2 regions of the Paenibacillus sp. FSL W7-1287 genome follow, and region 1 is predicted to be linked to the other one. Evidence: predicted binding sites of a transcription regulator. Region 1 holds the regulator's gene; the other holds the start of a gene.

Region 1 (7,870 bases):
TTAGCACGCAGCACATTCTCCAGTCCATCTCGAAAAGGGGTGCCTGGTGCCACTAATCGTAATAAATTATTCATCGTTTCCTGCTGGTGAATATCCTTCATGATGCTATGCTCCCCCTATTCCAATGCTGCTTTCAATGCTTCTGCGACCGTACTAACACCTACCACTTTTATATCGTCAGGCGGTGTCCATCCTTTTAAGCTTTTTTGTGGCATAATAACACGCTTGAAGCCTAACTTGGCTGCTTCCTTCACCCGCTGCTCTGCGCGTGAAACCGCACGCACCTCACCTGTTAAGCCAATTTCACCAAAGATAACATCATCCGGCTTTGTCGGCGCATCCTTAAAGCTCGATGCGATACAGACTGCTGCAGCTAGATCGACAGCCGGCTCGTCGAGCTTTACACCGCCTGCAACGTTAAGATAGGCATCCTGTGTTTGCAAGAACATGCCCATTCTTTTTTCGAGCACAGCAATAATAAGTGACATCCGGTGGTGATCTATACCGGTAGACATTCTTCGTGGTGATGGGAAATTTGTAGGTGCAACTAATGCCTGCAGCTCAACAAGCACAGGCCTTGTTCCTTCCATGCTGGCTACAACCGTTGAGCCAGAAACACCAAGTGAACGCTCTGACAGGAAAAGCTCCGAAGGATTGCTTACCTCTCGCAGTCCTTCCTCTCCCATTTCAAAGATGCCGATTTCATTCGTTGAGCCAAAACGATTCTTTACAGCACGCAATAAGCGGTATGTATGATGCCGCTCCCCTTCGAAATATAAAACACAGTCGACCATATGCTCAAGTAATCTTGGACCCGCAATAGCCCCTTCCTTCGTTACATGACCGACAAGTACTGTGGCGATCCCTTTTTGCTTTGCCACCCGCATAAAGTGTGCTGTGCACTCTCTAACCTGAGCAACGCTGCCGGGTGCTGATTCTACGCCTGGATCATATACGGTTTGAATTGAGTCGATCACTAAAAAATCCGGGTTCAAATTATCAATCGCATCATTAATATGCTCCATATTCGTCTCACATAATACGTATAAATGCTCAGATAAAGCACCCAGACGATCCGCTCTTAGCTTCGTTTGGCGAACGGATTCCTCGCCGGATATATAGAGCACGCTTAGCTCCTTAGAAGCTAGCGCATGAGACGTCTGCAGCAGCAACGTAGATTTACCAATTCCGGGATCCCCACCGACAAGGATAAGCGACCCTGGCACAACTCCGCCGCCCAACACGCGGTTAAGCTCTAGCATAGATGTCTCGATACGTGGCTCCTTCCCACTTTCTATATGTATGATAGAAGTCGGTTTTTCTTTCGTATGAATTCCAGATAAGCCGACACCTTTCGTTTTCGATACCGTTTCCTTAAACTCCACCATTGTGTTCCATGATTGGCAGCCCGGACATTTTCCCATCCAGCGTGGTGATTCCGTGCCGCATTCCGTACAAGCGAATTTCACTTTAACTTTAGCCATGCCAAACTCCTTCTCACGTTCCTATTTCTTATATTTCCATCTTATCATTATCACGCTAGAAGAAAAAGACACATTCGTATTTCGTCTATTGAACATAAAAAAAGCACCCTGTTTCCAGAAGACAGATCTAATGATCCATCATTCTGAATATACAGAGTGCTTAATATCGTTGTTTTACTTGAGTTTTGCTTGTGAGTTACTTGTGTTTTGCTCTAATTGGTTTTAGTACAATCACACATTACTCTACAGAAGCCTTAACATTTTTATTGACAACAAGCTGCCCATCTTGTTCATCGATAACGAAGCTGTCGCCTTTTTGAATTAAGCCCATCAACAGATCCTCGGATAGTCGGTCCTCGATATGCTTCTGAATTGCTCGACGTAGCGGACGAGCTCCGTATTGTGGGTCGAAGCCTTCCTTGGCAAGGAATTTTTTAGCCGAGTCGGTCAAGCTAAACTCAATTTCCTGCTCTTTTAGACGTTTTGCCAGATCATCCGCCATAAGCGATACGATTTGTGCGATATGCTCCTCTTCGAGGGAATGGAACACAATCGTTTCATCGATACGGTTAATGAATTCTGGGCGGAAGCTTTTCTTCAGCTCCGCTAACACTTTATCTTTCATTACAGCAAATTCACGACCTGAATCGTGTACTGCCGTAAAGCCTAGCGTTGAATTGCGCTTGATCTGATCAGCACCGACGTTAGACGTCATAATGATCAGCGTGTTACGGAAATCAACAAGACGGCCCTTGGAGTCAGTTAGACGACCATCCTCCAGCACCTGTAGCAGGATATTAAATACTTCTGGATGTGCCTTCTCGATTTCGTCAAGGAGTACGACAGAATATGGTTTGCGGCGTACCTTCTCCGTCAATTGACCGCCTTCCTCATAACCAACATAGCCTGGAGGCGCTCCGACCAGACGGGAAGTCGCATGCTTCTCCATGTACTCGGACATATCAATACGAATAACGGCATTTTCATCGCCAAAGATCGCTTCTGCAAGCGCACGTGCTAGCTCAGTTTTACCAACACCAGTAGGTCCAAGGAAGATAAATGATCCAATTGGACGCTTAGGATCCTTCAGACCAGCGCGAGCTCTACGAATAGCTCTGGATACTGATTTCACCGCCTCCTCTTGACCAATGACACGGTCATGAAGAATGCTCTCCATCTTCAATAGACGTTCCGTCTCTTCTTCTGCTAGCTTAACGACAGGAATTCCTGTCCAGCTTGCTACAACCTGTGCGATATCATCCGGTGTAACTTCAGAATCAGTACGGCCTTGTTTTTCTTTCCACTGATTTTTCGTCGTATCTAGCTCTTCACGAATTTTTTGCTCGGTATCTCTTAAGGCTGCTGCCTTTTCAAACTCCTGGCTTTGTACTGCAGCATCCTTTTCCTTACGGATATTGTCCAGACGTGTTTCTAGCTCTTTCAAATTCGGTGGTACGGTGTACGTGTTCAAACGTACACGAGAGCCTGCTTCATCGATCAAGTCAATCGCTTTATCCGGCAAGAAACGATCGGTAATATAACGATCAGATAGCTTTACCGCTTGCTCGATTGACTCATTGGTAATTTTCACGCGATGATGTGCTTCATAGCGATCTCGTAAGCCATATAAGATCTGAATGGCCTCATCTACCGATGGCTGATCAACGGTAATTGGCTGGAAGCGGCGCTCAAGCGCGGCATCCTTCTCGATATATTTACGATACTCATCAAGCGTTGTTGCACCGATACATTGCAGCTCGCCACGTGCAAGTGCTGGCTTCAAGATGTTCGATGCATCGATTGCGCCTTCAGCTCCACCTGCTCCGATCAACGTATGCAGCTCATCAATGAATAGAATGATGTTGCCTGCTTGACGAATTTCATCCATAATTTTTTTCAATCGATCCTCGAACTCACCGCGATATTTTGTACCTGCTACAACAGAGCCCATATCCAGTGTCATTACACGCTTATCACGCAGCGTTTCTGGAATTTCATTCGCGATAATCTTTTGAGCAAGACCTTCAGCAATCGCTGTTTTACCTACACCTGGTTCACCGATAAGCACGGGATTGTTTTTCGTTCTCCGGCTCAATACTTGAATGACGCGCTCAATTTCTTTGGAGCGTCCAATTACAGGATCAAGATGACCTTCCTTCGCTGTAGCTGTTAAGTCACGTGCTAGACCATCAAGTGTCGGCGTGTTGATGTTAGATGGTGTATGTTGATGGCTAGATACCGCCTCACTGCTGCCTAGTAGCTGCAGCACCTGCTGTCGCGCTTTATTCAAGCTAATGCCGAGATTATTCAGTACGCGAGCGGCTACACCTTCACCTTCACGAATAAGTCCTAGCAGGATGTGCTCGGTACCCACATACGTATGACCAAGCTTTCTAGCCTCATCCATAGATAGCTCAATAACTTTTTTGGCGCGAGGCGTATAAGCGATGTTGTTAGGCTGCTCTTGTCCACGGCCAATGAGTGCTTCTACTTCATCCTGAATTTTTTCTAAGCCAAGGCCTAGTCCTTGAAGCGCCTTCGCTGCAATGCCTTCACCTTCACGAATGAGCCCTAATAAAATATGCTCTGTTCCGATATTGTTATGACCAAGTCGTACCGCTTCTTCTTGTGCTAATGCCAGCACCTTTTGGGCACGTTCAGTAAATCGTCCAAACATCATTGCGATGCACCTCCATGTTCAAATGTATTCAAATGCTCTCGAATCAATTCAGCCCGTTTTACATCGCGATCATCAGGAGATAGCTTTTCCTCGTATCGCACCTGTAAAAAGCCCGGCTGAGTCATCACAAGCAATTCATTGTAAAGTCGTGGAGAAACCTGAGGCAATATGCCAAGATCTGCTCCTAGTCTAATGTCTGACAATCGCTGAGCTGCTTCTTTAGAATCCATAATGGACGCATGACTCAGAATACCGTAGGAGCGTTTAATACGGTCCTCCAGCCTACGATAGGATTCATTCATTAGTTTACGACGGGCAGCCTTCTCATGTTCAATAATTTGCTTAGCTACACCGTATAAATTATCAATAATTTCTTCCTCAGATTGACCAAGCGTGATCTGATTAGATATTTGAAATAAATTACCTAATGCTTCACTGCCTTCTCCATACAGCCCTCTTACGGTAAGACCGACCTGTGAAACGGCGGACAGGATCCGATTAATTTGCTGCGTAAGAACAAGTGCTGGCAAGTGCATCATCACTGATGCTCTTAGTCCAGAGCCAACGTTTGTCGGACATGTCGTTAAGTAACCTTTATTCTCATCAAAAGCATACTCGATAGCTGCTTCGTAGCAATCATCGATTTCGTTAGCAATTTTCCATGCTTCACGAATTTGGAATCCCGGATGCAGGCATTGAATTCGCAAATGATCTTCTTCATTAATCATAATGCTGATCGCTTCATTCTCACTTAGCACCACAGCACCTGCACGCGATTCATTGGCTAAGTTAGGACTTATTAGATGCTTCTCTACCAGAACGCGTTTTTCTAATTCGGTTAAATCCTTTAATAAGATTGTAGAAAATGTACCTAACTCATCAAGACCGCCCTTGTCACTAACAGCTGACAGCTGCTCTAGTACTTCATCGGATTGAGCTGTTGTAGCAAGTAACGGAAACGGCTGATGCTGGAGATTGCGCGCTAATCGAATTCTGCTGCTAATGACTACGTCTGATTCAGGTCCTTCACGCATCCATTCACTTTGCGCAGCAGATGAAAATCGATGTTTTGTCACTGTACTCACCCCGATTTCAATCTATTAGTATTTATGAAGACTGCTGCATCTTTCGCTCTAGCTCTCGAATTTCATCTCGAACCGTTGCGGCTTTTTCAAATTCTTCTAATTCTATATAACGATGAAGATCAGCTCTTAGCTGTTCAATTTGTCGTTTACACTGTACTTTAAGTCCAGAACGCTTCGGAATTTTCCCGCTATGCTTCGTATTACCGTGAATTCGCTTCAGCAATGGATCAAGGCGTTCACTAAATGCATCATAGCAATCACTGCAGCCAAAACGTCCAATCTTACTAAATTGCGCATAACTCATTCCGCATGTTTCACAGCGTAACGATTCCTGCGGCTTCAAGCTATTGAGGCCTTTACTTGTGACCGCATCAAAATCCAAAATGCCGGATAGCAAGCTATGGATAGAGAAGCTGTTTGGTGCTCCAGGAATGCCGTCGCCTTTTTCACGTGCACACACTTCGCAAATATGAAACTCTGTCTTTTCTCCATTTACGATTTTTGTGAAATGTAATGTAGATGGTCGTTTTCCACATTCTTGACAGATCATCGCAACTCAACTCCTTGCCTTTATTTCAAAAGCAGCGCAATGAGCATTGCCTTCAGCAGTCTCGCACGAAGCTCATCGCGAAGCGGAAGCTTAATCGAAAGTGTGTCTCGATGAATAGCTACCCGTAGCAAATTTGCTTCTCGTTCACTGAGATGCCCTGCTCCTTCCAGCTGATAAATTAAGCCTTCAGCACAGTTTTGATCAATTTGCGTTCCAATTGCTTGATCAAGATGTAGTTGAATGCCTTTTAATGTTGGTAGCTCGATACGTTGTATTCTGACGTAACCGCCACCGCCACGTTTGCTTTCAACGACGTATCCCTTCTCAAGTGTAAAACGTGTACTAATGACATAATTAATTTGAGAGGGAACACATGAAAATCTTTCGGCCAGATCATTACGCTGAATCTCAACAGCACCACCGCTATTTTCGAGCAATTGCTTCAAATACTGTTCAATGAGATCCGAAATGTTACGCATGACCAACCTCCTCTCACTGTAGTTCATAAATGTTGCTAGATCGCGAATACGAATGTCAGCAGTTTAAGGTTAATCTGACTTTGACTTTCTTTGACCTTGATATTATTATACTAAATCCTCAGAGAAGGTCAATATGTTTGGAATCATTTTTCTGACAATTCAATTTATTGCTAGCCTATCTATAGGATGCTGCTTTTATACTCAAAATATACGTAATGCGGAGCATAAAAGTGTCAATTTGATTTCAGTTCTTCTATATTCGATGTTATAACCTCGAGATCCTCTTCTAGTGTTTCCATTAAAAATGCTGTCTCTTTACCGAATATACTCAATCAGGATTCAGATACTCTCCTGGATTATAGCAATGCTTTCCTGATCATAAGAACCTCACCGACTGAGCTCTACGCAATCACCATGCATCATCACTACATCCGCACAACAAAAAAAGCCTACTGCATACGCAATAGGCTTCCTTCGTGCTTGGCAACGTCCTACTCTCCCAGGACCCTGCGGTCCAAGTACCATCGGCGCTGAAAGGCTTAACGGTCGTGTTCGAGATGGGTACGCGTGGTTCCCTTTCGCCATCGTCACCAAACGTTGTAGATGCTTCCAAAGTGGCTTGCACCCTCAAAACTGGATATGAAAGTTGTGAATCTCCAAAGTTTGAATCAAGCAGAAGCATTTGCTTCCGATGTGACTTATGAATCTTCGCTTGCGCTCCGTATTCAAAGTCTGTAGGATAAGCCCTCGACCGATTAGTACTGGTCAGCTCCATGCATTGCTGCACTTCCACCCCCAGCCTATCAACCTCGTCGTCTTCAAGGGGTCTTACTAATTGGGAAATCTCATCTTGAGGGGGGCTTCACGCTTAGATGCTTTCAGCGCTTATCCCTTCCGTACTTGGCTACCCAGCTATGCTTCTGGCGAAACAACTGGTACACCAGCGGTACGTCCATCCCGGTCCTCTCGTACTAAGGACAGCTCCTCTCAAATTTCCTACGCCCGCGACAGATAGGGACCGAACTGTCTCACGACGTTCTGAACCCAGCTCGCGTACCGCTTTAATGGGCGAACAGCCCAACCCTTGGGACCTACTTCAGCCCCAGGATGCGATGAGCCGACATCGAGGTGCCAAACCTCCCCGTCGATGTGGACTCTTGGGGGAGATAAGCCTGTTATCCCCAGGGTAGCTTTTATCCGTTGAGCGATGGCCCTTCCATGCGGTACCACCGGATCACTAAGCCCGACTTTCGTCCCTGCTCGACTTGTAGGTCTCGCAGTCAAGCTCCCTTATGCCTTTACACTCTTCGAATGATTTCCAACCATTCTGAGGGAACCTTTGGGCGCCTCCGTTACTTTTTAGGAGGCGACCGCCCCAGTCAAACTGCCCGCCTGACACGGTCCCTTCACCAGATTCATGGTGACAGGTTAGAACTCCGATACGATCAGGGTGGTATCCCAACGGCGCCTCCACACATGCTGGCGCACATGCTTCATAGGCTCCCACCTATCCTGTACAGATCGTACCAAAGTCCAATATCAAGCTACAGTAAAGCTCCATGGGGTCTTTCCGTCTTGTCGCGGGTAACCTG
Region 2 (7,870 bases), 790 kb from region 1:
CGCTTGGTAATCTAATGTTAGCCGCAATGACAGATATTTCTGGGGATTTTGTAACAGGTATTAGACAGTTGTCGCAGGTGCTTGCTGTTCGAGGCAAGGTGCTGCCAGCTGCTAATCGTGCCATTGTACTAAAGGCGGAGATGAGCGACGGATCGATTGTGACCGGTGAATCGATGATTCCTAAGGCCAATGGATCGATTAAACGTGTGTTCTTAGAACCGCAGGATGTTGAAGCTTTGCCAGAGGCTGTTGAGGCACTGGAACAGGCTGATGCGATCTTAATCGGACCAGGAAGCTTATATACAAGCATTATGCCGAATTTGATCGTTCCGAAGCTGGCACAGGCAATTGTTGAATCGGACGCTGTCAAATTATTTGTATGCAACGTAATGACTCAACCTGGGGAAACTGACAATTATTCTGTAAGCGATCATTTGGATGCAATTTATGATCATATCGGTCATCATTTATTCGATTATGTAATCGTTAATAACGGAGAAATACCGCCACATGTAGAAAGTAAGTATGCGGAAATTGGAGCAAAAGCCGTCCAGTTGGACATAGACGAGGTTACGAAGCGCGGTTATCAGGTTATTGCCGATCAACTCGTTCTATTCCGGACGTTTTTACGACATGATGCAGAGCGATTAAGTCATCATATTTATAAATTGGTTGAAAACTGGATGCTTAGAAAGAGGTGAGAGCAGCATGTCTTTTGCGGCACAAACAAAAAAAGAATTAACGATGGTCGAAACAGAGCCGTGCTGTGAGCGGGCGGAGCTTGCCGCATTGATTCGGATGAATGGCGCTGTTAGCTTATCAAGCCGCAAGGTCGTATTGGACATCTCGACAGAGAATGCCGCAATAGCACGCCGCATTTACACGCTCATAAAAAAGCATTTTGATGTTCATGTTGAATTACTTGTACGTAAAAAAATGCGCTTGAAAAAAAATAATGTGTATATTGTTCGTTTGCCAGAGAAAGTGCAGGACATGTTGACCGATCTAAGTATTGTTTCGGAAGGCTTTATGTTTAACTCGGGCATTGATCGCAACATTATCCGCAAAAACTGCTGTAAGCGTTCCTATCTTCGTGGCGCGTTTCTAGCTGGCGGCTCTGTAAATAATCCAGAGGGGTCTTCCTATCATCTGGAGATCGCATCTATGTATGAGGAGCATTGCCAAGCACTTGTTGAGCTTGCTAATGGCTTTAATCTAAATGCTCGTTGCATCGAACGAAAAAAAGGTTTTATTTTTTATATCAAGGAAGGCGAGAAAATCATTGAGCTACTCAATATTATTGGTGCGCATCAAGCATTGTTCAAGTTTGAGGATGTCCGCATCATGCGAGATATGCGTAACTCAGTGAATCGAATCGTAAATTGTGAGACGGCGAATTTGAATAAAACGATTGGGGCTGCGGTCAGACAAATCGATAATATAAAATTGCTGCAAAAAGAAATTGGACTGGAGAATCTGCCAGAAAAAATACGTGAGGTTGCTGAAATACGATTGGCACATCCTGATCTTAATCTAACTGAGGTTGGAGAGCTGTTAAAGGTTAAGGTAAGTAAGTCAGGTGTGAATCATCGTTTACGTAAAATTGACGAGATGGCAGAAAAAATAAGGAATGGCTCAACTTTAACCTAGTAGAAATGGGCTTAAAATGGTATAATAACTAATAAAGCTCTAAATGTCCGATTATCATATTTGACTTTAAATATAGGGGGTATGTTTTTCATGGCAAGGCTTCCAGTAGTTGTTCGTTTGAAAACAGGTTTACATGCTAGACCTGCAGCGTTATTCGTACAAGAAGCGAACAAATTTTCCTCTGAGGTTTTTGTGGAAAAAGACGAGAAGAAAGTGAACGCTAAGTCGATCATGGGAATCATGAGTCTTGCAATTAGCTCAGGCACAGAAATTACAATTAGTGCTGATGGTTCTGACGCAGAGCAAGCGGTTAATGCACTGATTGCACTTGTAAGCAAGGAAGAGCTCGAAAACCAATAATTCATGTAATAAAGGCTGCCAATTATCCTCATGTTAGGAACATTGGCAGCCTCTTTAATTAATCGGACTTATTCGGATTTAATCGTCAAGCTCAATGCTTTTAATGAGCTCCTTCAGTTTATTCGCAGACTTTTCGAATAAAGCCTGCTCTTCACTCGTAAGCGTAAGCTCCAGCGCTTTACGAACACCGCTTCGGTCGACGATGCACGGTACGCCAAGATAGACATCAGAAACTCCGCAATAATTATCTAGCAGCGTAGATACATTGAGTACAGCGCCCTCATCATCTAATATTGCTGTAACAATTCGGTCAAGGGCAAGCGCAATCGCATAATAGGTAGCGCCTTTTGCTTCAATAATTTCATAGGCGGCATCACGTGTTTGTAGGAAGAGGTTTTCCTTCGTCTCTTCATCAAGCTCGATGTCAACACCAGCAACGTTAGCAAGGCTCCATACTGGAAGCTCAGAATCACCATGCTCTCCAATAATATGAGCATGCACGCTGCGCGGATCGATCTTTAGCTCCTTACCGATTAGATAGCGGAAGCGTCCGCTGTCCAGCAATGTACCAGAGCCGATAACACGGTTAACAGGCCAGCCAGATTTCTTAAGTGTAACGTATGCCATAATATCAACTGGATTTGTTGCAATTAACAGAATGGCTTCCTTGTTGTAAGGTAGGATTTGTTTAATGATGCTATCGAAAATATCTGCATTACGCTTTAACAAATCAGTACGCGTCTCGCCAGGACGTTGTGCTGCACCTGCTGTAATAATGATGATCTCAGCTCCTGCACAGTCCTCGTAGCTTCCTGCCCATAGCTTTGCCCCTCCGATATAAGGCATACCATGGTTAATATCCAGTGCATCTCCCGCAGCTTTCTTATGATTGACATCGATTAATACTAGCTCATTGACACGATTACGTAACATTAGTGTATAGGCGGTTGTAGAACCAACAAAACCTGCACCAATAACTACAACTTTTCTCGTTTTCATACGTCATCCCCACTTTCATTAAAATAAGGTTTGTTAATATAGTAGTAAAACATAGCCATAAATACACTGCCGCCTATAATATTGCCTAATGTAGCGGGAATTAAATTGTGTAAAATCTGTTCGATCGTCAAAGCTCCCCAGCCTTGTGCTGCAATAGAAATGGCAAATACAGACATATTCGCTATGCTATGTTCAAAACCTGCAATGAAGAAACTGAACACTAATAAAATCATAACTAGCATTTTTGCTCCATCGGCTTTCATCATGAAGGGAACGAAGAACGCTAGGCAGACAAGCCAATTACATAATATGCCTCGAAAAAAAATCTCCATAAGCGATGCATCGACTTTATTGTGTGCCACCTTCAACAAAAATCCATGAATTTGCTCACTATCAAATAATCCCGTAGCCCATGTGAACACTGCAAAGAAGATAGCTCCGATGATATTGCCGACATAGCTCAACAACAACAATCGTAGAACCTTATTCCAGCTTAACTTTTTGCGAAGTGCGCTAAAGCTAAGGTAGAACGTATTTCCTGTGAATAAATCACCGCCACCGTAAGAAATTAATATGATGGCTATACAAAATGTCAAAGCAGCTGCTGGATACGTAAAAGGAGAATGGACCTCGTAAAAGAAGCTTGCTGTCTTAAAGGCAACGATAACGCCGAAGCCGATAAACATACTCGCAACCATTGAACGCAATAGATAGCGCAGAATACTTTGATCGTAAATTTTCAGTTTTTTTAATGCCAGCTTTTCAACTTGATATAATGCTTCTGTCTCCATATTGACTCCTCCAACAATGCAAGTCGTACTGTGATCTATTACAATTTCATCATATATGACAGTCAGAAATAGATATGTGATTTTTATCACAATGAGCAGTGGATTATTAAATGTGATAAATGATATGGGCTTTATTGACTTAGTTTATGTTGTTTGTTTATGTAGAAAGTGTGTTTGTTTATGTAGAAAGTGATGGATTGGGATTTATGATGCTGATGCTATATAGCCATGGTGAACTATACCGTTGTTGGCTGGATATGTGCGGTTACACGCTACATAAGAAAGGTGAAATAAAAAGGACTGCAGCTGCATCTGAACAACCGATGAACTGCAGTCCTGCAAGATCTGTACAAGCAGAGACAAATCAACCTGAATGGTTAATTAGTTAACTCTTTCAATTACTTTATCAATCAAGCCGTATTCGACAGCTTCTTGTGCGCTCATAAAGTAATCGCGATCTGTATCTTGATTAATTCGCTCAATAGGCTGACCAGAGCGATCAGCTAAAATTTGATTTAGCTTTTCACGCATATTGATGATACGTTTTGCGCGAATCGCGATGTCGCTCGCTTGACCTTCAGCACCACCTAGCGGCTGATGAATCATAACTTCGCTATTTGGCAATGCAAAGCGCTTGCCTTTCGCTCCAGCTGTTAGTAGAAAAGCACCCATTGAAGCAGCCATACCTACGCAGATCGTAGATACATCGGGCTTAATATATTGCATCGTATCGTAAATGGCCATACCAGCAGTAATGGAACCGCCAGGAGAGTTGATATATAGATGAATATCCTTCTCTGGATCTTCAGCAGCCAAGAAAAGCAACTGCGCAATAATAGAATTGGCCACAACGTCGTTAACACCAGAGCCAAGCATAATAATACGGTCTTTTAACAAACGAGAATAAATGTCATAAGAGCGTTCTCCACGATTACTTTGTTCGATAACCATAGGCACAAAGTTCATATTAACCAATCCTCCTATTTAGTAGTATGTAATTTATAATAATAGAAATTTTGTTAAAAGTCAAAGATGGTCAAACTCACTTCTACGTTACATAGTATGACCTGATTTGCTAGTAGCTAAACACTCCGAATGTACATCACCTTCATTGCTATGAATAAAAAAACAGGATAGAAAAATGAGATATAGTCATTTTCCATCCTGTTTTATTCTGGGGAGATGATTGCACTGCCCTTTATTCTATGAACATTAATGATGTTATACGTATGTAAGTGGCGCGCCCGCTAGGAATCGAACCTAGATCTCAGGCTCCGGAGGCCTACGTCATATCCATTGGACCACGGGCGCAACTACTATATTGTATTGGATTTTATTCAATGAATCAAGTGTTTATCCGATCAAAACCTATTCATGCCTTTTTGCATAAGCGATATTCGAAAGTATAACTAGGATTCTCAATGGTAAAACTCAAACTGTATCAAATATCTTTATACATAAATTAAATAAGTAATCGTTTACATCGTAAAAGCGCACTTGCGATGCTGTTAAAGATTAGGTACAATATATGTGGGACTTAAATAATACCACAGGGACAATTTTTGTCCACGTCGGGTGTTTCCAATATAGTTCACGCGGAGTGATGGTATAATGCGACAGCTTATTGAACTGCAGCGGCAGCTAGTACCTGAGCTTTTAGATGTGATGAGCAAACGCTACAAGATTTTACAGCAAGTAATGCTAGCAGGAACAATCGGGCGTCGAGCACTCGCTAATGTGATGGCGATGACAGAACGTGTACTGCGAGCGGAAACGGAGCTGTTAAAGGAACAAGGTCTTTTATTGATCTCACCTTCAGGCATGTCGCTAAGCGAAGATGGTAAGAAGGTGCTAGAGCAATTAGAACAGCTTGATCCACATGTTTTTGTTAGCTCAGATCTAGAAAAAAAGCTTCAGACATTGTATGGCTTGCAGCACGTCATTGTAGTTCCAGGTAATTCAGAGCAGTCTGAGGCGTCGAAGCGTGAGCTTGGAAGAGCTGCCGGTTTACTTCTGAAGCGAGTTATTAGATCAGGAGATGTAATCGCGGTCTCAGGTGGCACTACGACAGCTCAGGTTGCAAATTATTTAAGCTTACCAAGCACAATAAAGGATGTTGTATTCGTACCAGCACGTGGTGGTTTAGGTGAAAGCCTGGATTATCAGGCGAATACAATTGCATCTACGATGGCTAAGCGTACAGGCGGCCATTACCGATTGCTTCACGTTCCTGACCATATCAGTGAGGAAGCTTATGAATCCATGATGCAAGAGCCTACCATTAAAGAAATTGTCGAAGTCATCCGGAATGCAAGAATTTTTATTCACGGTATTGGTGACGCTACTGTAATGGCAAGGCGAAGAAAAACTGATCCTGAAGAAGTACGCAAGATGGTTGCAGAAGGAGCGCTTGCTGAGTCATTCGGCTTCTACTTTAATAAGCATGGCGAGCCAGTCCATAAGATGAAAACTGTGGGCATGCGATTAGAAGATATCGCCCAGATCGAATGTATTATTGCGGTAGCTGGTGGAGCGAGTAAAGCTGCTGCTATGGATGCGATTATGCGATCTGGTCATAATCACGCACTCGTCACGGATGAAAGTGCAGCGCTTGAGCTTATTCGGATTAATGAAAGTAATGGGCATTATGACGAAATGTAATTCAATTACACTCGTCTTGCAATAAATTAAATTTGCCAAATGACTAGGAGGAAATAACAATGGTTAAAATTGGTATCAATGGTTTCGGCCGTATCGGTCGTAACGTATTTCGTGCTTCATTCAGCAATCCTAACGTTGAGGTAGTAGCAGTAAACGATCTGACAGACGTTAACACTTTGGCTCACTTGCTAAAATATGATACGACTCACGGTAAATTCGACGGTACTGTAGAAGCTAAAGAAGGCGCTCTTATCGTTAACGGTAAAGAAATCAAAGTATTCGCTGAGCGCAACCCTGCTGATCTTCCTTGGGGTTCTGTAGGTGCGGAAATCGTAGTTGAATCTACAGGTATCTTCACAGCTAAAGAAAAAGCTGAAGCTCACCTTCAAGGCGGCGCTAAAAAAGTTATCATCTCTGCTCCAGCTACTAACGAAGATATTACAATCGTTATGGGTGTTAACGAAGATAAATACGATGCTGCTAGCCATACAGTTATTTCTAACGCTTCTTGTACTACAAACTGCTTGGCGCCTTTCGCTAAAGTATTGAATGATAAATTCGGAATCGTTAAAGGTATGATGACAACAATTCACTCTTACACTAACGACCAATCTGTACTAGACGTACCACATAAAGACCTTCGTCGTGCTCGTGCAGCTGCTGAGAACATTATCCCATCTTCTACTGGTGCGGCTAAAGCAGTTTCTCTAGTATTGCCTGAGCTTAAAGGTAAATTGAACGGTATGGCTATGCGTGTACCTACACCTAACGTTTCTGTAACTGACCTAGTTGCAGAGCTTAAAGTTGACGTAACTGTTGAAGAAGTTAACGCTGCTCTTAAAGAAGCTGCTAACGGCGCTCTTAAAGGCATCCTTAACTACAGCGATGAGCCACTTGTATCTTCTGACTACAATGGTGACCCTGCTTCTTCTACAATCGATGCTCTTTCTACAATGGTTGTTGAAGGTAACATGGTTAAAGTTGTTTCTTGGTACGACAACGAGTGGGGTTATTCTAACCGCGTAGTTGACCTAGCTGCTTACATCGCTGCAAAAGGTCTATAAGGAAAGAAAGCCGACGGGCATGACTCTTCATGAAGATGTCGGTCCTTAGCCTTACTGAACGCATGAGCGTAAGAGAGGGCTAGTTATAAGCAGGCGTTTCTTCCCTAGGAAGGACGCCTGCTTTTATATTGCATAATCAAATCATTGGGAGGCTAATCCATGAATAAAAAAAGTATTCGCGACGTGGCTGATTTAGCTGGTAAAAAAGTATTCGTGCGTGTCGATTTTAACGTGCCACTAGAAAACGGTGCTATTACTGACGACAAGCGTATTCGTGAAACGTTGCCAACGATCAACTACCTCATTGAAAAAGGTGCTAAAGTCATTCTTGCGAGCCACTTGGGC

Evidence for each region. Region 1 encodes CtsR, which represses protease genes until heat stress. Its sites were predicted from a motif close to ATGGTCAATAAAGGTCAAACA; they were not measured.
Region 2: clpP (ATP-dependent Clp endopeptidase proteolytic subunit ClpP) is a predicted target of CtsR. The motif match lies at 4,823-4,843, and genes of this name have one in related genera.

Annotation. Positions count from the first base shown of each region.
Region 1 covers NZ_JBBORD010000001.1:201,254-209,123, forward strand. The annotation lists gene disA (DNA integrity scanning diadenylate cyclase DisA) at 1-101, opposite strand, end outside; gene radA (DNA repair protein RadA) at 117-1,484, opposite strand; gene clpC (ATP-dependent protease ATP-binding subunit ClpC) at 1,723-4,164, opposite strand; gene NSQ99_RS01060 (protein arginine kinase) at 4,161-5,240, opposite strand; gene NSQ99_RS01065 (UvrB/UvrC motif-containing protein) at 5,272-5,799, opposite strand; gene NSQ99_RS01070 (CtsR family transcriptional regulator) at 5,820-6,278, opposite strand; rRNA gene rrf (5S ribosomal RNA) at 6,757-6,873, opposite strand; rRNA gene NSQ99_RS01080 (23S ribosomal RNA) at 7,014-7,870, opposite strand, start outside.
Region 2 covers NZ_JBBORD010000001.1:990,873-998,742, forward strand. The annotation lists gene NSQ99_RS04585 (gluconeogenesis factor YvcK family protein) at 1-701, shown strand, start outside; gene whiA (DNA-binding protein WhiA) at 709-1,650, shown strand; gene NSQ99_RS04595 (HPr family phosphocarrier protein) at 1,741-2,010, shown strand; gene NSQ99_RS04600 (L-lactate dehydrogenase) at 2,089-3,009, opposite strand; gene NSQ99_RS04605 (formate/nitrite transporter family protein) at 3,006-3,800, opposite strand; gene NSQ99_RS04610 (hypothetical protein) at 3,998-4,189, shown strand; gene clpP (ATP-dependent Clp endopeptidase proteolytic subunit ClpP) at 4,182-4,766, opposite strand; tRNA gene NSQ99_RS04620 (tRNA-Arg) at 5,037-5,111, opposite strand; gene NSQ99_RS04625 (sugar-binding transcriptional regulator) at 5,412-6,461, shown strand; gene gap (type I glyceraldehyde-3-phosphate dehydrogenase) at 6,521-7,525, shown strand; gene NSQ99_RS04635 (phosphoglycerate kinase) at 7,685-7,870, shown strand, end outside.